4 regions of the Neoundibacterium parvum genome follow, and region 4 is predicted to be linked to each of the others. Evidence: predicted binding sites of a transcription regulator. Region 4 holds the regulator's gene; each other region holds the start of a gene.
The links. The regulator LexA, encoded in region 4, represses DNA repair genes until DNA is damaged. The targets are predictions, from matches to a motif close to ACTGTATNNNNATACAGT.
Positions count from the first base shown of each region.

Region 1: imuA (translesion DNA synthesis-associated protein ImuA) is a predicted target of LexA. The motif match lies at 1,442-1,459, and genes of this name have one in related genera.
Region 2: dinB (DNA polymerase IV) is a predicted target of LexA. The motif match lies at 4,550-4,567, and genes of this name have one in related genera.
Region 3: recA (recombinase RecA) is a predicted target of LexA. The motif match lies at 5,342-5,359, and genes of this name have one in related genera.

Region 1 is NZ_CP034464.1:4,022,753-4,030,236, forward strand. Features, by position in the region: gene EJN92_RS17580 (Y-family DNA polymerase) at 1-702, opposite strand, end outside; gene imuA (translesion DNA synthesis-associated protein ImuA) at 620-1,420, opposite strand; gene EJN92_RS17590 (hypothetical protein) at 1,691-1,918, shown strand; gene EJN92_RS17595 (4'-phosphopantetheinyl transferase family protein) at 2,118-2,840, opposite strand; gene EJN92_RS17600 (Pls/PosA family non-ribosomal peptide synthetase) at 2,858-6,919, opposite strand; gene EJN92_RS17605 (FKBP-type peptidyl-prolyl cis-trans isomerase) at 7,235-7,484, opposite strand, start outside.
Region 2 is NZ_CP034464.1:1,960,029-1,967,512, forward strand. Features, by position in the region: gene EJN92_RS08500 (NADPH-dependent 2,4-dienoyl-CoA reductase) at 1-1,418, shown strand, start outside; gene EJN92_RS08505 (c-type cytochrome) at 1,491-2,024, opposite strand; tRNA gene EJN92_RS08510 (tRNA-Arg) at 2,335-2,409, shown strand; gene EJN92_RS08515 (substrate-binding periplasmic protein) at 2,495-3,244, shown strand; gene dinB (DNA polymerase IV) at 3,431-4,516, opposite strand; gene EJN92_RS08525 (thioredoxin family protein) at 4,677-5,132, shown strand; gene EJN92_RS08530 (PAS domain-containing protein) at 5,146-7,484, shown strand, end outside.
Region 3 is NZ_CP034464.1:584,497-591,980, reverse strand. Features, by position in the region: gene EJN92_RS02630 (TOBE domain-containing protein) at 1-128, opposite strand, end outside; gene modA (molybdate ABC transporter substrate-binding protein) at 125-1,114, opposite strand; gene EJN92_RS02620 (DEAD/DEAH box helicase) at 1,338-2,804, shown strand; gene selD (selenide, water dikinase SelD) at 3,210-4,262, shown strand; gene tal (transaldolase) at 4,285-5,220, shown strand; gene recA (recombinase RecA) at 5,420-6,460, shown strand; gene recX (recombination regulator RecX) at 6,532-6,996, shown strand; gene EJN92_RS02595 (DUF2889 domain-containing protein) at 7,207-7,484, shown strand, end outside.
Region 4 is NZ_CP034464.1:275,772-283,255, forward strand. Features, by position in the region: partial or broken gene EJN92_RS01225 (replicative DNA helicase) at 1-643, opposite strand, end outside; gene rplI (50S ribosomal protein L9) at 884-1,336, opposite strand; gene rpsR (30S ribosomal protein S18) at 1,349-1,633, opposite strand; gene priB (primosomal replication protein N) at 1,643-1,957, opposite strand; gene rpsF (30S ribosomal protein S6) at 1,987-2,355, opposite strand; gene lexA (transcriptional repressor LexA) at 2,616-3,272, shown strand; gene lon (endopeptidase La) at 3,477-5,885, opposite strand; gene clpX (ATP-dependent Clp protease ATP-binding subunit ClpX) at 6,094-7,365, opposite strand.

The sequences.
Region 1 (7,484 bases), 1.2 Mb from region 4:
CTGATGTAGTTCTGCGGCTTGGCCGTAAGCGTAGTCCAGGCTGGCGAGTAAGGCCTTGCCACAGCGTCGCTGTATCCCGGCGCGTGGTAGTTGGCGCAGACTTTTTAAATCATGACAGTCTATGCCCTGCAGCCAGTCGCGCCAGGGCGCGGCGGCAGCTAATAAGCGCACCGGAAGAGGATCTAGCCGCGCACTGAGGCGGCGCGCTGTCAGGCAGTAGCGCCCGCGTCGGCCTGTTGCGCTGGCTGCATGCGCCATGAGCCAGGCTGCGCCTGCGCTAGGGGCATAGCCCAGCGTGACGCTGACGCCCAGTAGCGCCATGCTGGCCAGCACGCGCTGCCGCAATTGCCGCACCCCGCCAAACAGGCGCAAGCTGGCACCGATATTCATCAGTAAGCTAGCCTGCTCGGCGCTGGCCACCTGTGGCGAGTAGATAAGTAGCGCGAGCGCGACACGTTGCAGTGTCGCTTGCTCTTGCGCAGCATCATATTGCCTCAGTTTCGCCTCGGGTAGCAGCATCGCCACACTGCCACTGCGCATGCCCAGTTGCACACCGGCCGCGCGCGCATAGTTTGATAGCGCTACCACGCGATTTTTATCCAGCACCACCGTGCCATGATCAGCCAGCCAGTTCGGCTGGAAAGTTTCTATGCTGAGCAGTGGTAAATGCACGGCCAGCCACAGTACGGGTGGCTTGGGCACGGTTGGCGATGTTGCTGTTGCTTTCGCTAATGAGTGGGTGCTCAACATGCTCATGCTCATAAATAGTGGTGTCAGGGCGGGCGCGATACATAGCGGCCAGGCGTGCCTGAGGAATAATCAAAGGTGCATGCGCTTGCGTACCGCGTCGCTTGATAATCTCTACCTGGAGGCCAAGTGCGACGCGCTGCAGCTTCAGGCGTAAGGGCGCGGGTGAAGGATTAAGCGCTTGCTGCTGCGCACGGATCACGGTAAACAGCGTGTTGCCGCTTTGTGCCGCCAGATGCAGGCGACGCAGATTCTCGCTTCTGATTTGGCTAGGCCAAAACAGCAGCGCGGCACAACTAGCACTACGTAAAATTTGTTCGGCGCTCCACAGCGCATCGCTATGGGTCTTGCAGCGCAGCCAAAGAATGCGTGAGATATCCAGACCAAGTTCCGCTAAACCCAGCGCCTGCGGTTGATACGGCGGCTCTAGCAAAATGATGTGGCCGCGCTGCAAACCCGCCAGGGCTGGTTGCAATAGCGCTAGCTCTGCCGTGCCAGGATGCTGTATCAGGATTTCACTCAAAGCGCCCATGGGCCAGCCTGCACCGGGTAGCTCGGCGGCTAAGTCTGAGTAGCCGCAAGCCACATAATCACCATGAGCACGCGCCAGTTGTGAGGCGCGCCATAGCGAAGGATGGATGCTTTCTGGCGCGGGATGGGGGCTCGATTTCATGGTATGCCAAATAAAAAAACTACTGTATATAAAATCAGTATAATCGCTTATTCAGATAAATTCAAACTTGTTGTCGCTTGTTGTAAAAGGCGCGCGAAAAAAGCAGAAAAACCACGGAAAATATAAATACTGATTGCATATACAGTACTTTGTGCTAAAGTGATCAACATGCAATCCGATAGAAATTTATGCACTTACAGGTTTTATAGAGTTCATAGAATTCCTTAATTCACCTAGTTCACCTAATTTACGAAATGGAGATCACCTCAAATGACTAACCTCGAACAAACTTTTGATGCGCGTTTTAGCCTGCAATTTGCACCTAGCTCATTTTTAATGCGCGTGGGTAGTCGAGAGATTTTTGTGTGTCTCGATTTCAGACGACGTCCATATCGGGTTAATCCCATCATGGATTGCTCCACCGGAGTACAAGCCGGGCATCTGGAAATTTTAGTCTTGCGTAAGTGGCTAGTGATTTTGTCTAAAGCCAATTGGTGATCTTGGCAGACCTGAAGTAGTTCAGTGGCGGCATTGCGAGCGCATTGAGCCAGACTGTGGGGGCGTAGAATGGCGCGCTTAGTTTGTACTGAATTTGCACTGAATCTTGGCCGAATCAAGCCTCAATTGCAGTTGGCTTGTCAGTTAATTGAGCATTGCTGCCATATTTGATTTAGTCTGAAACTGGCCCGGCAAAACTCTAGATTTTTATAGCGAGAGCGCCGACATAGCCTGTTGGTAGGTCTAGTTGCTGATAGCGATAGGCGGCCGTATCCGCGTTGCTTGATACTGACCATTCACTTAAGCCTAGCCCCTGGCATTTACATCTGGCTTCCAGTTGTGCCCAGTGTAGGGCGAAGCAGGCCATTTGTTGTGCTGGGTCTGTGGCGGCGATGGCGGCGCTCACCTCCGGCCCTAAATACAGCGTCGCAACCGCTTGCCAGTCGGGTAGATGGGCTAGTTTGAGCAAATCTACGCCTATTTTCCAGTCTAAGTCTGTGCCATTCGCATACTCATTTTTCGAGCTATCTTCAGCGTTATTTTCAGCGCCAACTTCAGCCTCATTTGGCTGCTGCTCACTATGCTCTCCATGCTCAAGTGCTTCATTGCGCTGACGAGTCCGTATCGCTGCAATCGATAAACCGCTTTCATGGCTAATGGAGAGGGCGATCTGATGCCCGGGGATAGATAATTTAAGTCCCGGTACTTGGCCGGGCTGGCGCTCCAATACGAGCTGTTCGCTAGTGCAGGCATAGGCGCAACTGAGCAAGTCGCGTACGGCCAGACGCAGCTGCTGCCTAGCCCACTCGCGACTGGCAGCAGCTGGGCTTGCGATACTGACTACCACTAAGGCATGCTCGGCCAAGGCAGTCAGTGCGGCTGCGCTTTGCTCTGGCCAGCTATACACGGTCAGCACCGACATGGTTTTTTGGTCTGCTCTTAAAGTTGTGGAATTGCCTGTGCAATCGATGCCGGGCAGCCGCGCCAGCTCGATTTTGCCGGGATAAACTCGCCCTTCATCACCAGCGTGAGAGCACCTAATTTGGCGTCATCACCCACTACGGCGCTGTATAGCACCGCGCTGCGCGGCCCCATGTAGACGCGTTCACCGATTTTTACATGGTCGATCTTCATGACGCGGTCTTCAAATAAATGGGTTTGCGGGCAGGCTAGGGCATTGATTTCGCTATATGCACCGATGCTGACGCAATCAAATTCCGTAATGTCGGTGGTGTCCAGGTACACGCCTTTGCCGATTTTACTGCCGAGTAAATTGAACACCAGCGGCAGCCAAGGTGTGCCGCGCAGATAACGCATGAAATTTGGTACTGCAATGCCCTCGTATAAATTGGTGATGGCTTCCGAGAGCCAGACAAATTTGGTCCACATAGGCGTACTACTTTTTTGGTAGCGTCCCATGAAGATCCATTTTAAAGCCAAAACAAAGGCGAAGCAGCCTAGTCCATACGCTAAACCTGCTAACAGCAGGTAATACAGAACTTCGCCCCACAAGTCTTCATCTGCCAGTGGCATCAGATCGAGCACGATGGTGTAGCCGACCGAAATCACCATCGCATGCGGTGCCACGATACGGAAAGTCTCTACCAGAGTGCGACCTATGCGACGCCATACTGAGGGATGAAAGGTCAGCTCTTCAGGGAAGCCTTTGACTTCTTCGCGCGCCGGTAAATGGATGGCCGGTGAGCCTAGCCAAGTGTCACCGTTGCGCATGGTTTCATTGGCCGGGGCGCTACTGTGCACGCCGATTAATACATTCTCAGGCAGGATGGTGCCATCCGGAATATACGCGCCGTTACCGACAAAGCTGCGGCGTGAAATCACGGTGGGCTGCATGCTCATCCAGCCGCCATCGATCTGTTCGTCACCGAGTAAAACTGCATCGGCGATAAAGGTTTCATCGCCCAGCGTCAGCATGTCTGGGACCACGCCTAGTGCGGTCGAGATCTCCGCACCTTTGCCTACTTTTGCACCCAGTAAACGATACCAAAACGGCGCATACACGGTGGCATATACCCCATGCAAGACATTCAGACTAGCTTCCTGAATTTGATTCACCAGCCATTTGGCGCAATAAGTATTGCCATGCACAGAGTAACTGCCAGGTTTGAGCTTTGGTAAAACGCTCCAGCGTATTCCGGCCGATAGCAGGGCGGTGCAGAGTATTAAGATCGCGGTGGCAGGGAAGGCCAGAATAAAATATTTAGTCAATTGAAAAGCAATCGAATTTCCTTGTAACCAAGGAAAAGTCTCGACGTTATCGAGCATGTCGATCGCGACAAAACTAGGGAAGACCGGCAGAAAAAATAGGGCGGCAATCAAGGCACTGCCAAAGATGAAGAAGATCGCTTCGGCCGCCAGGCGTAAGTTTGATACTGGTGGGCGCGCTGGAAGCGAGCTAGGCTCAAAGGCTCCGATATCATGCGCTGGCGAGCCACGCCAGATCCGTCTGGCAGGAATGCTTTGCCCTTCGCTGAGTGCCGATTGCCCTTCCAGATGGCCATATTCGCCTATTGTGACACCACCTTCGAGTATCGCGTACGAGCCTACGCAGGCATTTTGGCCTATCTTGATATGCCCGAGTCGCAATTGACCACGTTCGATGCGGGCATTTTCAAAATTACTCGCATTGCCTATGCTGGCCAGGTCGCCAATCTCTAGCAGATCCGGGGCGCGTAAAGTCATAGAGCCAATATTCACGTCTTTGCCGATTTTTGCGCCCAGTGCGCGCAACCACCAAACGTATAGCGATGAGCCGCTTAACATATACACTGGGGCGGCCTCGATCAAGCGATCCGCCAGCCACCAGCGATAATAGGTCCAACCCCACAGTGGATATGAACCCGCCTTTAATCGGCCGACGATCAGCCATTTACCGAGGATGGCAAGCGCAAACTCCATTATCGTCAGCAATAAAAATACTCCTACCGACAAAGCGATCGCTCTCGGTATCGAGTCGTCGGCATCGCCAGTTAGAAAATGATAGGCAAAAAAAGGTGCCAACCATTGCATCATGCGCATCGCCACCAGGCAGGGGATAGCGATTGCCTGCGCCGCGCCGCACACCCAGCGCTTAAAGTCAGACGGCGGAGTCCAGCGATCCGCTTCGGTCTCGGCCCCAATTTCTATTTGCGATTGCGCCAAGACCATGGCGATCTGGCCTAGGTGTCTATGCTGATAAATATCGCTGATCTTGAAATAGGCAAAGCGTGCATCGGCGCGCAAGGCCGACACCAGACGCGCGGCCAGTAAAGAGTGACCACCCAGATCGGCGAAAAAATCGAGTTCTCTGCGCACTGGCTGACCAGGAAATAATTTGTGCAAGGCGCTAAATAAAACTTCCTCAGCTGCATTGCTGGCGCGGTCCGATTCTGCCGAACTACTCAGTACGGTCAGCGGGCGATTTTTGAGTTCTTTGCGATCTATCTTGCCCGAGGTGAGACGTGGCATTTCCAATAGACTCTCAAACCGTCCCGGCACCATATACGGTGGCAACACCGCTGCCAGGTTTGCCCGGAGTAGGGCGCTAGAAAGTGTCTGATCGGCTTCCGCTACGATGAAGGCGATCAAGTGATCTATGCCTTCTTCCTGGCGCAAGATCACCGCCACCGTGCCTACCCCAGCTTGCTTGGCCAATACTGCTTCAATTTCACCCAGTTCTACCCGAAAACCGCGGATTTTTACCTGATCATCGGAGCGTCCCAGACATTGCACACTACCATCCTCATCGATACGCGCCAGATCGCCAGTGCGGTACAGGCGCTGATCATAGTCGCCGCTGGCCCAAGGGTTGGTGATAAATTTTTCTACTGTTAAATCAGGGCGACCTAGGTAGCCTTGAGCGACACCGGGGCCGGTGATGCACAACTCACCCGTGGCGCCGCGTGGCAATAAAACCAGGCCATTTTCCAGGGCGGTATCGATTACCAGCAAACCATAATTGGGCAAAGGCTTGCCGATAGTCACAGGCTGGTTTAACTGCAGTTCGGCCAGGCTGGCCGAGACCGTCGCCTCGGTCGGGCCATAGGTGTTAAATAATTGCCGTCCCGGTTTGACCCAGCGTGTCACCAGTGTCTCTGGGCACATCTCGCCGCCCAGATTAATAATGCGCAAACTAGGCACGTCGCGGCTAAACAAGGCCAGTAAGGTCGGTACTGCATGCAGTACCGTGACTTGGTTTTGGTTCAGTGCTTGTGGCAGCGCATCGGGATCTAAGGCTACCTCGCGCGGGGCTATCCACAGACAGGCGCCGACCAGATAACTGATCCAGATTTCTTCAAACGACATATCAAAGGCAACCGAAAAACCCTGATACACACGGTCTGTGCTGCGCACCCCCAGCACGCTGTTTTCGCTGCGCAAAAAATGGCAGATACTACCCTGAGTAATCACTATACCCTTGGGTTTGCCGGTCGATCCTGAGGTGTAAATTACATACGCAGGGTCGCTGGGCGAGCTGCCTTGACGGCGCAATAAAGGCGAATCTGATGCCTGCAACAGATCTTCGGCGCACCAGACTTGGCAGGGCAGGCTGCTCAGTTGTGGCGCTAGCGCCTGGCAACTAAGAATGCCAAAGGCTTGCGCATCTTCCAGGCAGACTGCGATACGCTCAACTGGTGTATCTGCATCAAACGGCAACCAGGCCGCACCGCTCTTGGCGATGGCGGCCTGCATGACTAATAAATCGATACCGCGTGGCAGCCACAGACCAATAATCTGCCCCGGCCTGACGCCAGCCGCGATCAGCTGCGATGCAGCGCGGTCGGCTTGCTCATTGAGTTGCGCATAACTTAGCGTCTGCTCGCCCAAGATCAGGGCTGGTTGCTCGGCGAATTGCGTGGCACTGGCTTCGAGTAGATCGGCCAAGATCTCCTTGCGTATCAGTTCAGGCTGGGTCGCACCGTACAAAATATCTGGATGCTTAAGGATTCCGGACTTGCTTTCGGATTGAGTCGGTATGGCAGTGGCGCTAGTGTGAGGCATAAAAACAAGGCAGACTTTTAGGTGTTAGGGACGCATAATTGTGCGGCATTAGTGCTGCATTAGCGCATGCTGAAAGCTCGGCTTTTGACCATCAGCGGCGTGGCAGTTTAACATTTTGCCCCGATTTTGAGTCAAATTTTACAACGCCAGTGGCGCGCCCTGAGTCCTGCATTTTGACGGCTAAAAAAATCCTCCGGGGTTCCGGAGGATTCATATACTAGCCAGGGGTATCTACCTAAGTGACTGGCTCGCGCATATACTATATGCGCGAACGCGGTGCAGATAAGCATACTCCCCTAAAAACCGGAATTCGTATTAAACGCCCAGCAATTCAACTTCAAAAATCAAAGTCGCGTTCGCTGGGATTACGCCGCCCGCGCCGCGAGGGCCGTAACCGAGTGCCGAAGGGATAGTCAAGACACGGGTGCCGCCGATTTTCATGCCTTGCACGCCTTCATCCCAACCCTTGATGACTTGGCCTGCGCCCAGCGCGAAAGAAAATGGAGTGCCACGGTCTTTGCTGGAATCGAATTTTTTACCGGCGCTGCCATCGGCATTTTGCAAC
Region 2 (7,484 bases), 1.7 Mb from region 4:
GTAGCAATTTCATCATCATGTACCGTCATTCGATACTCGATCTGGTCGAAGGTGGGAATAGCTGGGACGAAGTAGTTAGTGTGGCGCAGGCCTTGGAGCGGGCTGGCGTAACGATACTCAATACTGGGATAGGCTGGCATGAAGCGCGTGTTCCGACTATCGTCACCTCGGTACCACGAGCCGCCTTCGCCAGTGTGGCTGGGCGACTAAAGCAAGTGCTTACTATCCCTGTAGTCGCCTCGAATCGTATCAATATGCCGGATCAGGCTGAGGCCATTATTGCCAACGGTGATGCCGATATGGTGTCGATGGCGCGCCCTTTTCTGGCCGATCCTGAGTTCGTCAATAAAGCCGCCAGTGGCCGTAGCGACGAAATCAACACATGTATTGCCTGCAATCAAGCTTGTCTGGATCACACTTTTGCGAATAAGCGTGCCTCTTGTTTAGTCAACCCGCGCGCTGCGTTTGAAACCGAGCTGCGCTTTTTAAAAACTGCCCAAGCCAAAAGAGTCGCTGTCATCGGGGCTGGGCCTGCCGGTTTATCGGCCGCCACGGTCGCCGCAGAATGCGGCCATGATGTCACGCTGTTTGATAGCAGCGACAAAATAGGCGGGCAATTCAATATAGCAATGCAAGTTCCAGGTAAGGAGGAATTTGCCGAAACCATGCGCTACTTTAGACGTAGACTAGAAGTGACCGGTGTTCGGGTTCAGTTAGGGCATAGAGTTAGCCGCGCTGAATTACTCACGCAAAATTTCGACGAAATTATCGTCGCTACTGGCATTGTTCCACGTACCCCGCGCATTATTGGCGCCGAGCATCCCATGGTTTTGTCCTATCTTGATGTTTTGCAACATAAGAAGCCGGTTGGAAAGCGCGTGGCGATCATAGGTGCCGGTGGCATAGGTTTTGATGTCGCTGAGTATCTGTTGCACGATACTAGTAAGCCCTTGCCGCTACCACTATCAGACTGGTTGGCCGAATGGGGCGTCGATACTCAGGCCAAGGAAAACGGTGGTTTGGTGACACCAACGCCAGCCCATGCTTTCCGCCAGATTTACTTGCTGCAAAGAAAAGAAAGCAAAGTTGGTGCGGGTCTAGGTAAAACCTCAGGCTGGGTACACCGGGCTACTTTGCAAAGAAATGGGGTAGAGATGCTGGCTGGTGTCGATTATCAGCGCATCGACGATCAAGGTCTGCATATCACAGTCAATGGTCAGAGCCGCTTACTGGAAGTGGATAATGTGATCCTATGCGCGGGTCAGGAATCGCTGACCGAGCTAATGCCAGCGCCAGCAGAGACGCAAACTAGCAAGGGCGGCCCACGTTTTCACAAAATTGGTGGCGCCGCCTTGGCCTCAGAACTGGACGCTAAACGAGCGATACGTGAAGGTGCCGAGCTCGCCGCTTCACTTTAGTGACACTAAGCGCATAATTTCGGCAATAAAAAAGCCTGTCATCGACAGGCTTTTTTTATTTACAGCGAGAATTTATTTGGCGGCTTCGGCAGCGGCTACTTTCACTTCTGGCTCTTTAAACTTAGCACCACCCGCATTTGCCAGGTGCACTACGGCTCTAGCGACTTCAACATCATCCAGATCAGGATTGCCGCCTTTAGCTGGCATCGCGTTCAGACCTGTCATCGCATGTGCCAATACTTTATCGTAGCCTTGAGCAATGCGTGGCCCCCAGGCTGCAGCGTCAGCAAACTTAGGCGCACCAGCGGCACCGCTATCATGACAAGCTGCGCAGACCATTTTGTAGACGGCTTCACCGGACTGCAATACTTTAGGGCCGCTCGCGTCCTTGAAGGTGTAGCCTTCATTGGCTACCGGGCTAATTCTTGCCACAATAGATTCTGGCGTCTGCGCATTCGATCCGGCACCGACCACGTCACCACTAGACACGTACTTAATCAACAGAACGATAATAATAATCGGCACCAGCAATCCAGCCAAAACGGCAACGATTAATTGGCCAGGGGTCTTGATCGGTGATTCGTGTTGGTCGTGTGCGTCGCTCATGGTTTCCTCGGTGCAGTATTAGTATAGGGCGGGTTGCTGGTCACTCCAATTTTCTGGAGCTAGGCATACAGCCCTCGATTATAGTGGTAAAAGCGCAGGTTTGGAATGAAAAAGCAGATAGTGCGCCTCTGGTTTGCCTCACAATTGGGCAAAATTCGCCTGATTCACGACACTTTATGGGTATTTTCTCGAAAAACCTGAGTGTTTTAAGCCGACTATGAAGCGGCATTGGACAGAATAAGTCATTTTCCCGCATGCAAACTTGCCTCTAAACAGCTACAATAGCGCTCTGCAAAACTTGCACACCTAAGCGACCGTCTTCCAACGGATAGGATACGGGCCTCCGAAGCCCGCAATACAGGTTCGATTCCTGTCGGTCGCACCAAGTCCCCCCCTCTAATTTACAGCCGAATTGCGCAGCAGCTTGTTGCTGTCATAGCCTTGCAGCAATCTAAGAGTAAAATTGCTGCATGGATCTTCGCCTTCGTTTCGCCAGCGTTTGTCTGGCATTGCTTATTTGCCCAGTGCTGCGCGGCAGCGCGGCCGATTTCAATGCGGTCACCGAAAGCCTGCCCCCCCTCAATTACGAAGAAGAGGGTGTGATTACCGGCTACGCCACCGAACTGTTGCAGGCGAGCACGCAGGCCGCCAAGCTCACGACCAGCATCAGTCTCTTGCCTTGGGCGCGCGCCTATCAGACCGTATTGGCCCAACCGAATACCTTGATTTATTCAATCACCCGCACCCCGGAGCGAGAACCGGTGTTTGATTGGATAGGCCCTATCAGTCCACGCCAGATTTTTGTGTATAAGCTGCGTGAACGTAAGGATATACAAATCAAGACTTTATCGGATGTCGCCAAATACAAAGTTGGCTTGGTAAGGGAGATGGCTTCGACCAAAGACTTTATTAAACAAAGCGAGATCGCCGACAACAACATCGATTTTGCGCCTACCGTAGAATCGAACATTAAAAAGCTGTTCTTGAATCGCATAGACGTGATCGTTTCCCAAGACTGGAGCGCAGCGTTTTTGGCCAAATCGCTCAAGCGCAAACCAGAAGAACTCGAAGCAGTGCTCTTATTAGACAATACACACAGCTATTATTTCGCCATGAATATGAAAACTGATCCTAGCCTGTTGGCGAAACTAAGACAGGGCTTTGAGACCGTACAAAAATCCGGACAGATGGAAAAATTAAAGAACAAATATCTGCGTTGAGACTTTAGCCCAGCCCCGTGCGCTAAAAATTCAGGCAAAAATACATATACTCCCCTAAAAATTTATAAAATCTACCCTCTTGCGCACATGTTCATTGCGCGATTAAAAAATACCCACCCCCAGTATCTATAAATACAGACTTAGGCTGCGGCCACGCGCAGATGCTGGAGCTTGCGGGGCTGTGCTTCAGGCTAGCACCGGGAACAAGCTCAATTGCGTCTCTTCGCGCTGATCCGCCAGCCTGGTACCCAGGCCGATTAGGCGCACCGGCTGGCTGGCGCGCAGATAGCCAGTTTCCAGCAAATCAGCGAATACTTGTGCGTCTAGCGTGCTGCCGCGACACTCCACCGTGGTTTGGTGAAAATCAGCGAAACGGATTTTGACGTAGAGCTTTTGTATGCATTGCTCGGCTTGCGCGCGCTGCATGCGACCCTGCAAGGAGGCATACAGGGTTGGCAATTCAGCCTGGCAAGCCGCCAGATCGGCCAGATCGACCGCGTAGGTTTCTTCTACGCTGACCGACTTGCGCTCAGAACTTGCGATCACCTCGCGTTGATCGATGCCGCGACACAAGAGGTACAGGCTATTGCCGAGTTTGCCGAACTGGCGCAGTAAATCGGGCAACGACCATGTCAGCAAATCCTGGCAAGTCTGGATACCCAGGCCGTGTAATTTGGCGGCGGTGACTTTGCCAACGCCAAACAAGCGCGCCACCGGCAGCGTGGCGACGAAGTCTTCTACCTGACTGGGCAAGATCACGAATTGTCCGTCCGGCTTATTCCAGTCACTGGCGATTTTGGCTAAAAACTTATTTGGTGCCACTCCGGCCGAGGCAGTAATGCCGACTGTGGCGGCAATCCGTGCGCGTATCTCTTGCGCAATCAGGGTGGCACTACCCTGCTGCTGGCTGGCATGGCTGACATCCAGATAGGCTTCATCTAAGGACAAGGGTTCGACTAGTGCAGTGTAATCGGCGTAGATAGACAAAATCTGACGCGACGCAATTCTGTATTTTTCCATACTAGGCGGCAACACTACCAGATCGGGGCAACGTCGCAGCGCTTGTGAAGTGGGCATAGCAGAATGCACGCCGAAACGGCGCGCCTCGTAATTACAAGTAGCCACCACACCGCGTTGCTCGGCACGACCGCCAACCGCCAGCGGCCGACCGCGCAGGCTGGGATCGTCGCGCATCTCGACTGCTGCATAAAAACAGTCGCAATCACAATGGATAATTTTACGAACGGCAGGCTTCACGGCAACACCAAAAATTGAGTCTGTCTATTTTAAGGCAAAGCACAAAAAACTGTATGCATAATCAGTATTATTTTTAGGCGAATGCCCCAATTACCAAGTGCAGAATGACAAATGCGCGGATATGCTTCAGTATCTAGGGATTAACAAATCACTGTAAACCTCTACCACAGCGCTCATGAAAAAAAATTTTGCATCCCTCCTCATCTTGATCTGCAGCAGCAGTTACGCCACCGTGGCACCGGCCTATCTCGAAACTGCCGACGCTCAGGCGGATCTGAATCTAGCCTTGAAGCAGGCGCAGGCCAGCAAAAAGAAGGTCTTGATCATCTTTGGCGCCAACTGGTGCAAAGACTGCCTGGAGCTAGATAAATCATTTAAGGCTGAGAACGCCGCGTTGATAGCGTCTCAGTTTGTGCTGGTAAAAATCGACGTCGGGCAATTCGATAAAAATCTGTCTATCGCCAATGCATACGGCAATCCTATCAAAAAGGGCATACCGGCAGCGGTGATACTGCGCGCCGACAATACTCTGCTGTATGCTAGCAAAGGTGGCGAATTGTCCAATGCCCGTAGAATGGGCGACGCCGGGATTGCCCAGTTTTTCCAACAAGTAATGAGCCAGCACCCCTAACCGGAGCTTCAGCATGTCCGCAGCAGTTGAGCATTCAGCCGCCAGCAACACCGATGCGGCACTGAGTATCCTCCTGACAGCCATCGCCGAAGCGCTATGGGATTGGAACCTGCTCACTGGAGAAGTGATTTTCTCCAGCCAGTATCAACAGCTATTGGGCTATAGCGACAACCAGTTTGGCCATCATCTGGATGAATGGATAAACCGTCTGCATCCTGACGATGCCAAACCAGCCATGGCGCATTTGCGCGCGCATATCGACGGCCACGCCAACCTGTATCAGCATGAGCAGCGCCTGCTTTGCAAGAACGGTAATTGGAAATGGGTACGCGCACGTGGCAGTATCGTGGCGCGCGACAGCCAAGGTCGCCCTAGCCGCATGCTGGGTCTGATTGCTGAAATCAATAATGAACATCAGCAACAAGCTAAGCTGAATCTGAAGCTAAGTCTGAGTGACGCGATGCTAAAAAATTTTTCTCAGCATTTGCCCCACAGTTTCTTCTATCAGTTTCAGCGTTTTGCCGATGGTCATTTTTGTTTTCCGTATGCCAGTGTAGGCGTCAGCACGCTGTTTGGACTCAAGCCCGAGCAGATCAAGGACGATGCCACCGCGCTATTCCAGCTGATCCACCCCGAGGACCTTGAGCCGCTACGCCAGGCCATACGCAGCTCGGCCAGCAGTTTGCAAAACTGGCGTCAGGAATATCGCATCATGCACGGCTCAGAAGAGCGCTGGGTCATGGGCGACGCCCATCCCGAGGCTATGGCCGATGGCAGTGTTTTATGGCATGGTTTTTTAAGCGATATCACCGAGCAAAAACGCATACAGAAAAAACTGCAGGACAGCGATCAGCAAATGCAGCTAATCATGCGCGCCTCCAACCAGGGTTTGTTTGATTTTAATGTACAGACCGGGCGCGGCACCTACAGCGCTGAGTACGCGCGCATGCTGGGGTTTTCGCCCGATGATTTTCCGGATGCAAAAAAATTCTGGCAATTTTTCTGGCAAGAAAGCGTGCATCCCGACGATATCGACACTCTCAGAAACGCCTACCAAGAACATTTTTCTTCGCACGGAAAAATCGAGTTCAAAACCGAATTTCGACAAAAATCCAAATCCGGACAATGGCGCTGGATTCTATCCTTAGGCAGCGTGGTCGAGTGGGATGCGCAGGGTCGCGCAGTGCGCATGATAGGCAGCAATATCGACATCACTGAACGTAAAAACGCCGAGCAAGCGGTACGCCATCAGCAAGAATTACTCAGCAGCAGCCAGGCCAACTATAAGCATCTGGCCAACGAGCTAGACATCCTGATTTCGAACGCGCCGGTCGGCATCATGTTTGTCAGTGACGGCACTATCATCCGCGCCAACAAGACGCTGGCCGAGCTATGTAATTTCCCCGATGCCAAGGCCATGATAGGGATGAAATCGACCTTTCTGTATCAGAATGAAGCCGATTACCGCGCCTTTGCGGCTTTGGTAGTACCCAAACTGATCGCCGATGAAGCGGTAGAACTGGAATGGTTAGTCAAAGCCATAGACGGCAAGTCCTTCATGGCACGCATCGCTGGCCGCGCGCTGCCCTCGCAGCAATATGTACGGGGTGCAGTCTGGATGATAGAAGACATCACGCAGCAAAAAAACATGCTGGATGCTTTGCGGCATAGCGAACAAAGACTGCAAAGGCTGATGAATTCAAACTTGGTGGGGATAGCCCAAGGGGTAGAGCAGGCACGTCTGATCGATGTGAATACCGTCTTTACGCAATTGTGTGGCTATCCGCGTGCCAGCCTGCTGGGTGATGCAAACGTCTGGAGTTTGCTGTTATCCGAAGCAGATCTCGCCACTTTCCAACAGGCGTATTCTGAATTGCTAGGCAGCGGCACGACCCCTGCATTTGAGATCATGCTCAAGCATCTAGACGGGACTATGCTGCCGGTCTTGGTTGGCCTGAATTATCTGGAAAATTCGCATAGCGAATGGGTGATGTTCATGATGGACATCAGCGAAAGACATCGCATCAACCAACTTAAATCAGAATTTATTTCTGTCGTCAGTCATGAACTACGCACCCCTTTGACCTCGATACGCGGCTCTCTGGGTTTGCTGGAAGCTGGTGTTGGCGGCGTGCTGCCAGAGAAAGCGCAAAATTTGATCAAGATTGCCCATAAAAACAGCCGCAGGCTGGTCGGTCTGGTCAATGACATCTTGGATATGGAAAAACTGGCCAGCGGCAAAAGCAACTTCAAAGCCGAGCGACTCGATCTGGTGCCGCTGCTAGAGCAAGCGATAGAGGCCAATCACAGCTATGCGCTGGCCCTGAATGTACGCCTGCATTTATTCCATCA
Region 3 (7,484 bases), 310 kb from region 4:
CATTGAGTTAGTTGCTCAGGGCTGCCAAGTAGCGTAGCGGTAAATCGATGGCAGTCTACACTGACATCAACGATAGCAACGCTGCCATGCGCTTCAATTGCCGCGATCTGGCCGCATAAGATGTTCATGGTAGGGTATATCCGCTTTTTTGGAAGATCGCCCGCGCTTTTGCCGAAGATAGAAAATCGTAAAACTGTTGTGCAGGTATGGGGTTATTCTCCTTACCGTGCTTGAGTATGATCGCTCCTTGCGCGATAGGCTGATACGATTCGGGCGGAATTTCTATCCAGCTACCCTGATCTTTCATTTCACGGGAAAGTACCACAGACTTCGCAGTAAATCCTATATCTGCAAGGCCAGAATGGATGTACTGATTGGTCTGTGAAATGCTATCCCCAAACACTAGTTTCGGCTTTAAACGCGTCTCGAGTTTGTAGTAGCTCAGCGCGTTCATCGCTTCCCTTCCGTAGGGCGCAGTTTTAGGATTGGCCAAGGCAATTTTAGAGACTGAATTGCCAATTAACAGGCTTTGCCATTGAGCTAAATCCTGTTTTTTTATGCTCCATAATACTAAACTGCCATAGGCATAGATTTTCGGTGCGGCGGTGGCGTAAGACTGTTGATATAAGTAGTCTGGATACGCCATATCAGCTGAGAGGAATACGTCAAAAGGAGCACCATTGATAATTTGAGTCACAAACTTGCCCGACGAGCCGTAGCTTAACTGTAGATCTTGCCCAGTCTCCTTCTTGAATTCGGTTTTAATCTCCTCCAAGGCATATTGTAAATTCGCAGCGACTGCGACGGTGAGAGTCGCCGCGCTAGCAGTATGTTGAAAAAAAACTAGGCTAAATAATGCGATTGTCGGGGCAATGAGCAGTCTGTAGATCACGATGATTTTTTTTTGGTTATGGATAAGTTGTGTATTATGCAGGCTAGCTAGATATGAATGCATGTAATCGATCTTGTTAATGGAATTATGCGAGGACTCTTTGCTGAAAACCTGCAGCAAGTCAAGAATTAGGTGCATTTTTATTGGAAATACTGTATAGTCACTTTTTTGCACTGCAATATATTCTTGTGGTGCTACTGCAGCTCCGTAGCCTATGCGCATCTGGTAGTAATAGATGTAGCAATGTGAAAGCCCTCCCGCCCTGTATGTCTTGATCCTTAAAAGACATCATCCCGGCGCAAAGCTTTTGTGCCGAAATTTCATCGTATACCGCTCTCGTTTCATTTTGAAACTGGTTTTCTTTGTTCATTTCGCGTTGGTTGACGCTGCTTTTTTGCGCGCCTTGCTTTTGCCAGGCGTAGATATATAACGAAAGATAAATTAAATGACTTTTGAAACACTAGGCCTGCACACGTCCATACTCCGCGCTATCACTGACAGTGGTTACACAGACCCTACAGCGGTACAGATCCAGGCTGTGCCTGCCGCGATCGCGGGACGTGACTTGCTGGTTTCTTCCCAGACGGGTTCAGGAAAAACAGCGGCTTTTATGTTGCCAGCCTTGCATAAATTTGCAACTGCAGCCGACAGCCTCGAAGTAACTGCCGCTGACAAGACGCCAAATCAGGAGCGTCAGTCGGCCCGTTCACGTGGCGAACGTCCACGTTTTCAAGCAGCTAAACCAAAAATGTTGGTATTGACACCAACCCGTGAATTAGCCTTGCAAGTGACTACAGCAACAGAAAAATACAGTGCTTACTCACGTAAGATCAAGGCTGTGTCTATCTTGGGTGGTATGCCTTACCCTAAGCAAATGCAATTACTGTCACGCAATCCAGAAATTTTGGTCGCCACTCCAGGTCGTTTGATTGATCACATGGAATCGGGCAAGATCGATTTTTCTGAATTAGAAATTTTGGTTTTGGATGAAGCGGATCGCATGTTGGATATGGGTTTTATCGATGATATCGAAAAAATCGTTGCCGCGACTCCAGAGTCACGTCAAACCATGCTGTTCTCCGCTACGCTTGATGGCGTCGTCGGTAATATGGCGCGCCGTATCACTAAAGATCCTATGATCATTCAGATCGCCGGTTCTGCGACTAAGCACGAAAACATTACGCAAAAAGTTCACTTCGTTGATGATCTGTCGCACAAAAATCGTATGCTCGATCATTTGTTACGTGATGAGTCGGTTGATCAAGCCGTTGTATTTACTGCAACTAAGCGTGATGCTGATACCATCGCAGACCGTTTGAATATCGCTGGTTTTGCTGCTGCCGCCTTGCATGGCGACATGCATCAAGGTGCCCGTAACCGTACTTTAGATGCTTTGCGTCGTGGTCAGGTTCGTGTCTTGGTGGCGACCGACGTTGCTGCTCGTGGTATCGACGTTCCAGCGATTACTCACGTATTTAACTACGATTTACCTAAATTCCCAGAGGATTACGTCCATCGTATCGGTCGTACTGGTCGCGCTGGCCGTAATGGTGTAGCGATTTCTTTGGTAAATCATGCTGAAGGCATCAACGTAAAGCGTATCGAGCGCTTCACTAAACAATTGATACCAGTCGATGTCATCGAAGGTTTTGAGCCTAAGAAGAGTGCCGTTGCTTCACGCTCTACAGCGCGCAAACCAGGTGGCTGGAAACCGGGTGATACACGTTCTAGTGGCGGCGGCTATGGTGCGAACTCTAATGGCAATAGTAGCAAGCCAGGCCAGCGTACCTTCAGTAAACCAAATAGCCCATCTAGCAATGGACCACGTAGTGAGGTTGGTGGTGGTTACAAGGGTAGCAACCCACGCTCTGGCGATGCTAACGGTAACCGTCGCTCATTCGGCGATCGGTAATCGGCAAGAAGTTGCAACGCATCAGTAAATTAAAAACGGGCACGTAAGTGCCCGTTTTTTTATGGTCGCTTTCTTTTAACCGCAAGTTCAATTCAGACGCTAGCATCGGCAGATTCTAAATTCGTTAAAGTGTTCGCAAAGTTCCGACAGAATTTTTTATGTGGTAACGCATGAGTGAGTGTTTGCTCTGCTATTGAAATTTCGCGCGTGCAGGCGTTACCGAACGTGGTAACAGGCTCAGCGTATAATTGTGGGCTTAACTTAGCAGCGATGTCCGTTCATTTGTTGTGGTGCGCCGAGATTTTTTTTCGTTAGTGACATGCACTTCGATTGTTCTGTTGTTAAATACTAGCTTAGTACGAAATAATCGCTTGAAATACTAACGCACTCTAAAAGGTTGTCTAGATGAATACGAATGAAACTCCGATAAGGCTGACTTCTTTCTCGCACGGTGGTGGCTGCGGTTGCAAAATTGCGCCCGGTGTACTGGCCGAGATATTAAAAAAATCGACCGGCTTTCCGGTGCCTGCGGCCTTAATGGTTGGTATTGAAACCTCTGACGATGCCGCAGTATATAAACTCAACGACGAGCAGGCGCTGATTGCGACTACTGATTTTTTTATGCCTATCGTCGATGATCCTTATGATTTTGGCCGAATAGCTGCAACCAATGCGATTTCTGACGTCTATGCGATGGGCGGCACACCTATCATGGCCTTGGCTTTAGTGGGCATGCCAATTAACCAGTTGCCGTTAGAGGTGATTGGGCAAGTGATCCAGGGCGGTGAGAGTATTTGCGCGCAAGCGGGTATCCCAATAGCAGGTGGACATACGATAGATTCAGTAGAACCAATTTACGGTTTGGTGGTATTGGGCTTAATTCACCCTACTAAACTCAAGCGCAATTCCGATGCCAAAGTGGGTGACAAGCTCATACTTGGCAAGCCTATCGGCGTTGGCATCTTGTCGGCGGCGCTGAAAAAACAAGCCTTAGATGATGCCGGATATGCCAGCATGATTGCGAATACGACTAAGTTGAATAAGCCAGGGCAAGCACTGTCCGCCTTGGATGGGGTGAGTGCCATGACCGATGTTACTGGATTCGGTTTGCTTGGACACCTGTTGGAAGTGTGTCGTGGCGCGCAAGTTGGTGCGCGCTTGAACATGTCAACGATCCCTTTATTGCCACAAGTGGCGCAACTGGCTGAGGCCGGTTATATCACGGGCGCATCGGCACGAAATTGGGAGGCTTACGGTAAGGACGTCAAACTTAATGGAGTAAGTGCTGTACAGCAAGCTTTGTTGAGTGATCCGCAAACCTCGGGTGGCTTATTAGTAGCCTGTGATGCTGGCTCGGTAGAGCGGGTTTTAGAAATATTTAGAAGCGGTGATTTTTTGGATGCATCCGTAATAGGTGATATTGTTGCGGGAACAAGTATAGTAGAAGTAAACCCTTGATCTTTTTTACGCGAAATTTTATATGAATCAACTTGAACAACTCAAGCAGTACACCACCGTCGTTGCTGATACTGGCGACTTTCAATCCATGCAAGCGTATGCACCGCGTGACGCGACAACCAATCCATCCTTGATATTGAAAGCGGTGCAAAAAACCGAATATCTGCCATTATTGGAGCGAGTTTTACAGCAGCACGCGAGCAAATCGATAGATGAAATTATTGACCGTCTGTTGATTGCATTTGGTCTAAAAATCCTCGAAATCGTACCGGGTCGGGTCTCTACTGAAACGGATGCACGACTATCGTTTGATACAGAAAAAACGGTCGCCAAAGGTCGACATTTAATCGCCTTGTATCAAGAGGCCGGGATTCCTCAAGAGAGAGTATTGATAAAAATTGCCTCTACATGGGAGGGGATACAGGCTGCTCGAATATTAGAGAAAGAAGGCATACGCTGTAATATGACACTGTTATTTTGCCTGCCGCAAGCGATCGCCTGTGCGGAGGCTGGTGCACAATTAATCTCGCCATTCGTTGGTCGAATTTATGACTGGTATAAGAAACAGACTGGGCAAGAAATTTATGGTGCGGATGACCCAGGAGTCTTGTCTGTGAAAAAGATCTATACCTACTACCGAAAATTTGGCTACGCCACCGAAATTATGGGCGCGAGCTTCCGCAATACTTCCCAGATTTTAGAGCTGGCGGGCTGTGATTTACTCACGATTAGCCCTGACCTGTTGCAAAAATTAAGTGATTCCACCGTTAGCTTGACTCCAAAATTGAATAAAGAGGCGGCGCAGGCATCGGATTTGCAGAAGTTAGCCATGGATGAAAACTCTTTTCGCTTCCACTTAAATGAAGATGCAATGGCAACCGAAAAACTGGCAGAGGGGATACGTATGTTCTGTGCGGATACACTCAAATTGGAGCAGATGATTGCCACAATGCGTTGAGCGCCAGCATCAAGGTCTACGTTTGTTGTGCGATCGAGGGTTGCATACGGTTTTTGGGCTCATCGTCGGTGTATAAAAAAAGAGATTATTCAAATTTAATAAAATGATGCTTGCATAAACTACTGATTTTTTATACAGTGTCGTTATTGGACGCATTTTAAAGACTCATCTTGTTGCTTGCTCTTAACTGAAAGAATTTATGGACGATAAAAAATCTGACAACAGCTCTGAAAAGAGTAAGGCTCTAGCTGCCGCACTGGCGCAAATTGAAAAACAGTTTGGTAAGGGCTCGGTCATGCGCCTCGCTGATGGTGCAGTTATAGAAGAAATTCAAGTTGTTTCTACAGGCTCTTTGGGCTTAGATATTGCGCTGGGTGTCGGTGGCTTGCCGCGTGGTCGCGTGGTTGAGATTTACGGACCTGAGTCTTCCGGTAAGACCACTCTGACTTTGCAAGTCATTGCAGAAATGCAAAAACTAGGCGGAACATGTGCGTTTATTGATGCCGAGCATGCACTGGATGTCGGTTATGCCCAGAAATTAGGCGTTAATCTCCCTGATCTCTTGATTTCTCAACCTGATACTGGTGAGCAGGCATTGGAAATTACGGATGCTTTAGTGCGCTCAGGTAGTGTTGATCTGATTGTCATCGATTCTGTTGCTGCACTGACTCCACGCGCCGAAATTGAAGGTGATATGGGCGATTCTCTGCCAGGTTTGCAAGCGCGTCTAATGTCGCAGGCATTGCGAAAATTAACGGGCAGTATTAATCGTACCAATACTTTGGTGATTTTCATTAACCAAATTCGTATGAAAATCGGTGTTATGTTCGGCAGTCCAGAAACCACTACCGGTGGTAATGCATTGAAATTTTATGCTTCTGTTCGATTGGATATTCGACGTACCGGCTCGATCAAATCAGGCGATGAAGTGATCGGGAATGAGACTAAAGTTAAAGTCGTCAAGAATAAAGTTGCGCCGCCGTTTAAAGAGGCACATTTTGATATTCTTTATGGAGCAGGTACGTCGCGCGAAGGCGAAATTTTGGATCTGGGTGCCGATGCAAAAATTATTGAGAAAGCTGGTTCTTGGTATAGCTATAACGGTGAGCGTATTGGACAAGGTAAGGATAATGCGCGTAATTTCCTGGTAGAACGCCCAGCCTTGGCGCACGAAATAGAGAATAAAGTCAGGGTGCAACTAGGCGTGCCTTTATTACCACCGTTAGCAGTTAGCGAATAAGAATCAAATATTTAAGAACGCCGGCCTCCTTGATGTCTTAGGATTGCCGGCGTTTTTTTATGGGCGTCAAAATGTTTAAAGTAAAAGTAAGTCTTAAAGCAAGAGCATTGCGTTACCTTTCTATGCGCGAACATAGCCGTTTGGAATTGGGGCGAAAGTTGTCTCGCTATGCAGAGGAAGCTGACGATGTGCCTGCATTGCTCGACGTATTAGAAGCCGCACAATTCCTGTCAGAGGAGAGGTTTTCTGTGTCCTTGGTAAGGCGACGGCAGGCTAGGTTCGGCAATCAACGTATTTTTTTAGAGTTGCAAAGTCATAATATCGAGAAGACCGAAATTGAAAAAATAAAGTCGCAGTTGATTGAGTCGGAAGCCGTAAGAGCGATTGAGGTCCTGCATAGAAAATACCGACTCGAACCAGCAGATCATATAGAGCGCGCAAAGCAAATGCAGTTTTTGCAGAAGCGTGGCTTTTCCGGTGGGGCAATTCAAGCGGCAATGCGGGCAAAGAGAGATAACGGAGATGATGACGCCTGAGCATATTTCCGACTGCTTGTTATTGCCGAATTTTTCCTGAGCTTTATTTGTTAGCGGGGCGATGGCGTCGATGAAAATGGAATTAGTCTGCGAGCTGTGCTAAACTTCCTTTTTTTGCAGTGCCGCAAGAGCGGCTGTTATCGTAGAAGCTGCGGTAGCGACGCGCAATTGTGGCTATTTTTACACTGAATTAGCCCGTAACAGGCATTTATGCCCTTATCTCCACCTACAATTCGACGTGCGTTGAAGCATACGCGCACCATCACTATCCAAGCGTTCGCACGTGACGATGGATTGTGGGATTTTGACGCTCAAATTATTGACTGTAAAACGCGTGACATTGCGCTCGCTTCCGGCGTTCGTCCTAATGGTTCGGCCATTCATGATTTGAGTCTTCGCATTACGATCGATACTAGTTTAAATATCATTGACGCAAATGCTGTCTCTGATGCCGTACCATATCCAGGTTTTTGCAATACGATAGGGCC
Region 4 (7,484 bases):
AAGTCACCAGGCTGCAAGCCCGAGGTCATTTTATCGAGATCAGTAAAGCCAGTAGGCACACCGGTAATATCACTGGTGTGATCACGGTTATACAACTCATCAATACGTTCGACTACCTGGGTCAATAAGGGCTGAATCGCGTTAAAACCTTGGGCGCCACGCGAGCCCTCTTCGGCAATGGCAAAAATTTTTGACTCTGCCTCGTCCAGCATTTGCTTGACTTCTTTACCCTGAGGATTGAAGGCTTGGCCAGCGATCTCATCAGACACCGTTATCAGCTTACGCAAGACCCCCCTATCCCGCACGATTTCGGCATAACGACGGATATTCGCTGCCGACGGCGTATTTTGCGCCAATGCGTTGAGGTAACTCAAACCGCCCGCATCCTCTGCTTTATTGATGGCAGTGAGCGCATCAAAGACGGTAATCACATCGGCGGGGCGCGAAGCATTAATCAGCTTGACGATAGCCTGGAAAATAATGCGATGATCATAGCGATAAAAATCACCCTCATTAATAAAGTCGGCGATTCTATCCCAGGCGGCGTTATCCAACAACAAGCCCCCAAAACAGATTGCTCTGATTCTATGGAGTGTGGCGGGATGCGAAGATTATCTAACTGCGGATCGGAAGGTGCTTTCATGGCGCGCATTATACCTTTTTATTTGCCTTGAAAAGCAAGTGAAAGTGCGCCTGAACTAGCCTAATTTTCGAGAGAAGAAAGATGCGTCACAACAAAAAATTATGCAACACCTAATTGACAAATTACGGAAAAAATTAGCCGGATTTCCAACGCAAAAAAAAGCGTAGTCTATTGCGCGAAATCAAAAATAAAAATAAAAAAAGCCGGGAACACCCGGCTTTTTTTTAAAGCAAGCGCTAATTAAGCGTGTTCGCCCAATACTGCAACGATGACATCAACTACAACATCAGTGTGCAATGCAACTGATACAGCGTGATCGCCAGCAGTCTTCAAAGGACCCAATGGCAAACGCACTTGAGATTTCTCAACTGCGAAACCTTGCTTAGTCAAAGCATCAGCGATGTCTGAATTGGTTACAGAACCAAACAAACGACCATCAACGCCAGACTTTTGCGAGATTTGAACTGTCAAACCACTCAATTTTTCGCCTTGTGCTTGCGCAGCGGCCAATTTAGCAGCTGCTGCTTTTTCCAACTCTGCGCGCTTCGCTTCGAATTCAGCGATTGCGGCTGCAGTTGCACGGCGAGCCATACGTTGTGGAATCAAAAAGTTACGTGCATAACCATCTTTAACACGAACTACATCACCCAGATTGCCGAGATTAACGACTTTATCCATCAAAATAATTTGCATATTCTTCTCCTATTACGCTGTATGCAGATCAGTGTACGGCAGCAACGCGAGGTAGCGTGCACGCTTGATCGCTGTATCAACTTGACGTTGGTACAAGGCTACAGTGCCAGTCAAACGTGCTGGCATGATTTTGCCGTTTTCTTGCACGAAGTCTTTCAGTGTATCGATGTCTTTATAATCAACTGCAGCTACGTGTCCTGCTGAAAAGCGGCAAAACTTCTTGCGCTTGAACAAAGGATTTTGTTGCTGACGCTTTTGCTTCAGTTTGCTTTTATCAAATTTTTTACCGAATGCCATTTTAGGCTCCTAATCTAGTAAAGGTGTCTCGAACTCATTTTCCTGAAAATCAGTGATATGAAAAACGAGACTTTTGCTGTTGCGATTTTTACGCGCTAAAAAACCCGTGAATAACATCGTGACTCCCAATTGTATTTCCAGGAATCGCTTAGAAATCGTACCTGCAGCGATTGCAGTGATTTCAAATTCAACCTGGCGCTGGGTGCTCGCCTGTTCTTGCTTAGAGTAATGCATCAGTACTGCAGTTGCTATCGGAATTCCGGCTGGTGTATAACGCAGCGCTGATTTTTCTGCAATGCTAGCGACGACTTTAAGCTCATTCACAAATAATTACGCGTCCTTCGTTAAAACTATTAAGCTGCAGGTGCTTCAACGCGTTGCGTCTTAGCTGCATCTTCTTTCTGAACTGCTTTCATCATTGGAGATGGCGCTGTTTCAGCTTTTTTCAGTTTAACTGTGAGGTGACGCAGAACGGCATCGTTAAATTTGAATGCTGTTTCCAACTCAAGCAAAGTCTCAGCATCGCACTCTATGTTCATGCAAACATAGTGAGCTTTAGCCAATTTTTGAACGACGTAAGCCAGTTGACGGCGACCCCAGTCTTCCACGCGATGGATTTGACCACCACGTGTAGTAACGCTAGCTTTGTAGCGTTCGATCATTGCAGGCACTTGCTCGCTTTGATCAGGGTGTACGATAAATACTATTTCATAATGACGCATATATTCTCCTTGTGGACAATAAAAAGATGCCCGCCTCGGCGTCAAGACGAGTGCGGGAAGAGGAAAGCCGACAATAGTAACCGATTTTCAAGCTTTGCACAATTAGTTCTAGGAGCAAAAGCGACTCGGTTGCCGCGTGCACAAATGAAATAGCAGTCAAATCACTTATTCCATATTTTTTGCAGGTTTTCCTTGCATAAGTGACTTCACTGTATAAAAATACAGTCTGCATATACATACAGCTAATTGAAAGAACCACCATGCTGAAACTGACCGCCCGCCAAGAGCAGATTCTCAACCTGATCAAGGATGCCATACAAAACACAGGCTTCCCCCCAACCCGCGCAGAAATCGCAACAGAACTTGGATTTCGCTCGACCAATGCGGCCGAAGAACACTTGCAGGCACTGGCGCGCAAAGGCGTCATCGAAATCGCAGCCGGTACCTCGCGCGGCATACGCCTATTAGAATCCGAGTTATCCAGCCACATGCCAGGAATACAAATGGCATTGCCGCATCCTGCGCTGATGCAATTGAGCTTACCCTTGGTTGGCAGAGTAGCTGCAGGGTCACCCATCCTAGCGACCGAACATGTAGAGGCCACCTATAACGTGGATCCTGCACTGTTTTCTGCCAAACCGGATTTTCTACTAAAAGTACGCGGTCTGTCGATGCGTGACGCTGGCATTTTGGATGGCGATCTATTGGCAGTAAAAAAATCTGATACGGCGCGTAACGGACAAATCGTAGTTGCGAGACTAGGCGACGATGTGACAGTAAAACGCTACAAAAAAACCAGCGCCGGCATAGAATTAATCCCAGAAAATCCAGACTATCCAATTATCAAAGTGAGCGACACCGAAACCGACTTCTCACTCGAAGGATTGGCGGTTGGCTTATTACGCAGCTGGTCGTAACAAGCAAGGCGCCAAGACGCAGTATCCATGCGGCTTCCAGCCTAGCTTGCCTGGAAGCCGCATGGATACTGCGCGCTGAGCATGGCTGTTTAAAAATCGCCAGCCACCAAATAGAAGCATGCCCATAAAAAAACGCCCGAGAATTTATCGGGCGTTTTTTTAAATTGATGCCAGCTGCAATAAAGCAACTGGCCCAACATCACATCAGTGTTTAATGGCCGAAGCCTCGATCGCCGCATCTGGTTTCGCAGTCGCAGCAAGTGCGACATCCTCATCCGTCAAGGCAACAGGTTGACGCTCCAAGGCAATTTCCAAGACTTTATCAATCCAACGCACCGGGATAATTTCCAGTTTATTTTTAACGTTGTCCGGAATATCGGTCAAATCTTTCGCATTTTCCTCAGGTATTAGCACTGTCTTGATGCCGCCGCGATGCGCTGCCAGTAACTTCTCTTTTAGCCCACCAATAGGCAAAACTTCACCTCTCAGGGTAATTTCACCCGTCATCGCCACATCAGCCCGTACTGGTATGCCTGTAAAGATAGAGACCAAAGCGGTAGTCATAGCTATACCCGCTGAAGGACCATCCTTCGGCGTTGCACCTTCGGGAACGTGGATATGGATATCACTCTTCTCAAACACGTCGGCTTTAATACCCAGGCGCTTAGCACGGCTACGCACCACCGTGCGAGCAGCCTCGATCGACTCTTTCATGACATCACCCAATGTACCGGTGCGTATCACGCCGCCCTTACCAGGCATCGCTACCGCCTCTATGGTCAATAAATCGCCACCAACCTCAGTCCACGCCAAGCCAACCACTTGACCGACCTGATTATCTTTGACCGCCACCCCGAAATCATAACGACGCACACCGAGGTATTTGTCGATATTTTTCGAATTGATAGTCGCCTTCTTTTCGGTCTTTTTGAGCAGCAACATCTTCACGACCTTGCGGCAGATCTTGGAGATTTCGCGCTCTAGCGAACGCACGCCAGCTTCACGCGTGTAATAACGAATGATGTCGCGGATCGCTGTTTCTGCGATCGTAATCTCTTCTTCCTTCAAACCGTTATTTTTGATCTGCTTAGGCAATAAATAACGCTGCGCGATACTGGTCTTTTCATCCTCAGTGTAACCGGACAAACGTATCACTTCCATCCTATCCAATAAAGCCGCAGGAATATTGTAAGAGTTGGACGTAGCCACAAACATCACATCTGACAAATCAAAATCGACCTCGATGTAATGATCCGAGAAAGTATGATTCTGCTCAGGATCCAAGACCTCCAACAAAGCGGAGGATGGATCACCGCGGAAATCAGCCCCCATCTTATCGACTTCATCGAGCAAGAATAAAGGATTGCGCACCCCGACCTTCGCCAAGCTTTGTAAAATTTTGCCTGGCATAGAGCCGATATAGGTGCGGCGATGTCCACGGATCTCGGCCTCATCTCTAACGCCACCTAACGCCATACGCACGAATTTACGATTGGTAGCACGGGCAATAGATTGCCCCAAAGAAGTTTTACCGACACCTGGAGGGCCGACGAAACAAAGTATCGGTGCTTTTAACTTGTCGACGCGCTGTTGTACGGCGAGATACTCCAAGATGCGTTCTTTAACCTTATCCAGACCGTAATGATCGTCTTCCAATACTTTTTCAGCATTGGTTAAATCATTGTTCACCTTCGATTTTTTCTTCCAAGGCAAATTCACGACGGTGTCTATGTAGTTACGCACCACGGTCGCTTCAGCCGACATGGGCGACATCATTTTGAGTTTTTTCAACTCATTCATCGCCTTATCGCGCGCCTCTTTAGGCATTTTCGCAGCAACAATTTTTTTCTCGAGTTCATCAATATCCGCGCCCTCTTCGCCTTCGCCCAGCTCTTTTTGAATCGCCTTTACTTGCTCATTCAAATAGTACTCACGCTGCGACTTTTCCATCTGGCGCTTAACACGCCCACGGATGCGCTTCTCGACCTGCAAGATATCTAGCTCGCCCTCCAACTGCCCCAGCAAATGCTCAAGACGTTTTGCGACACTGAAGATCTCCAGTATCACTTGCTTCTGCTCTAGCTTCAAAGGCAGATGCGCCGCAATGGTATCGCCTAAGCGCCCAGCATCGTCAATCCCGGACAAAGATGCCAGAATTTCAGGAGGAATTTTTTTGTTTAATTTAACGTATTGATCGAATTGCTGGACTATAGCCCGGCGCATTCCTTCGATTTCGCTATCATCGCCAACTTCGGTTTCAACCGGTGTTAAATCCGCGGTAAAGTGCGATTCGGTCTCTGTGATTTTATGAATCCGCGCACGTTGCACGCCTTCAACCAGTACTTTTACTGTGCCGTCTGGCAATTTCAACATTTGCAGAATATTGGCAATACAACCAATTTCATAAATATCATCAGCAGAAGGTTCATCTTTGGCTGCGGCCTTTTGCGCCGCAAGCATGATACTCTTACCTTGCTCCATTGCAGCTTCTAAAGCCTTAATCGACTTAGGGCGACCAACAAAGAGGGGAATGACCATATGCGGAAACACGACAACGTCGCGTAAAGGCAATAGGGGCAATTCAGTTCGTTCTGTAATTATGGAAGTTGTCATGGCGCACCTTTTTCAAAATTTCTAACAGTTAGATTGGCGCACTAGGCCAAAACACAAGCCCGTCATCCAAAAAACAATAAAAAAAGCCACGCAGAGAGGGCTCCGTGCAGCTTTTTTCAATTGAAGCCTGAATTTTATTATTTAAACAAATTGTACCGCTAATTTAATTTGGCGGCCGGCAAAAAATTTACGGCTTCATATTTCACAATTAAGATTTAGCACCAGAAACTTTTGGTTGCTCATCATAAATCAATAGCGGCTTAGCGCCGTTTGCAATGGTGTTTTCATCAATCACCACCTTAACGACATTTTGCTCGTTTGGCAATTCGTACATAATATCAAGGAGAGCATGCTCGAGAATAGAGCGCAGACCACGCGCGCCGGTCTTACGCGCAATGGCTTTTTTGGCGATCGCTTGCAATGCCGCAGGGCGGATCTCCAACTCTGCGCCCTCCATTTCCAATAATTTTGAATATTGCTTAATTAAGGCATTTTTTGGCTCAAGCAAAATCTGGATAAGTGCAGCTTCATCCAATTCATTGAGCGTTGCGATCACAGGAAGGCGACCGACCAACTCAGGAATTAAACCAAACTTAATCAAATCTTGCGGCTCAGCATCCTGCATGATTTGACTGGCACTCTTTTCCGTTTGACTCTTCACACTTGCAGAGAAGCCGATACTACTGCGCTCAGAGCGATCAGAGATAACCTTGGCCAAGCCGTCAAAGGCACCACCGCAAATGAACATGATGTTGGTCGTATCAATTTGTATAAAATCCTGATTTGGATGCTTACGCCCGCCTTGCGGTGGCACAGACGCCATCGTACCCTCAATCAACTTCAGCAAAGCTTGCTGTACGCCCTCACCAGAAACGTCACGGGTAATAGAAGGATTATCAGATTTACGTGAAATTTTATCGATTTCATCAATATAGACTATACCCTTTTGCGCACGCTCCACTTCATAATTGCAATTTTGTAGCAATTTTTGAATGATATTCTCTACGTCTTCACCGACATAACCAGCTTCTGTCAAGGTGGTTGCATCCGCGATCACGAACGGCACATTCAGCATGCGCGCTAAGGTCTGGGCCAATAAGGTTTTACCAGATCCAGTCGGGCCAACTAATAAAATATTACTCTTTGACAGCTCAACATCATCTTTTTTGCCTAGATGTTTGAGGCGCTTGTAATGGTTATATACCGCCACTGCCAGAATTTTTTTCGCATTAGTTTGCCCGATCACATACTGATCAAGCAATCCCGTAATTTCAGATGGCGTAGGTAATTCGGTCTTGGCACTGGCAATCGTATCGAGGCTACTGATCTCATCAGTAATGATGTCATTGCAAAGATCGATGCATTCATCGCAAATAAATACAGATGGCCCAGCAATCAGTTTTTTAACCTCATGTTGGCTCTTGCCACAAAATGAGCAATAAAGCAGTTTTTCGCCAGTGGAGGATTTTTTATCGGGCATGGTGCGGAATATTATTTAACGGAGTGGATGTAATATTACCTGCAAATTCATGATTCGTCATGAAGAGATACAGGCATCGTTGCGATGGTCGACTAATTATAGGGCGGAATAGAAAAACG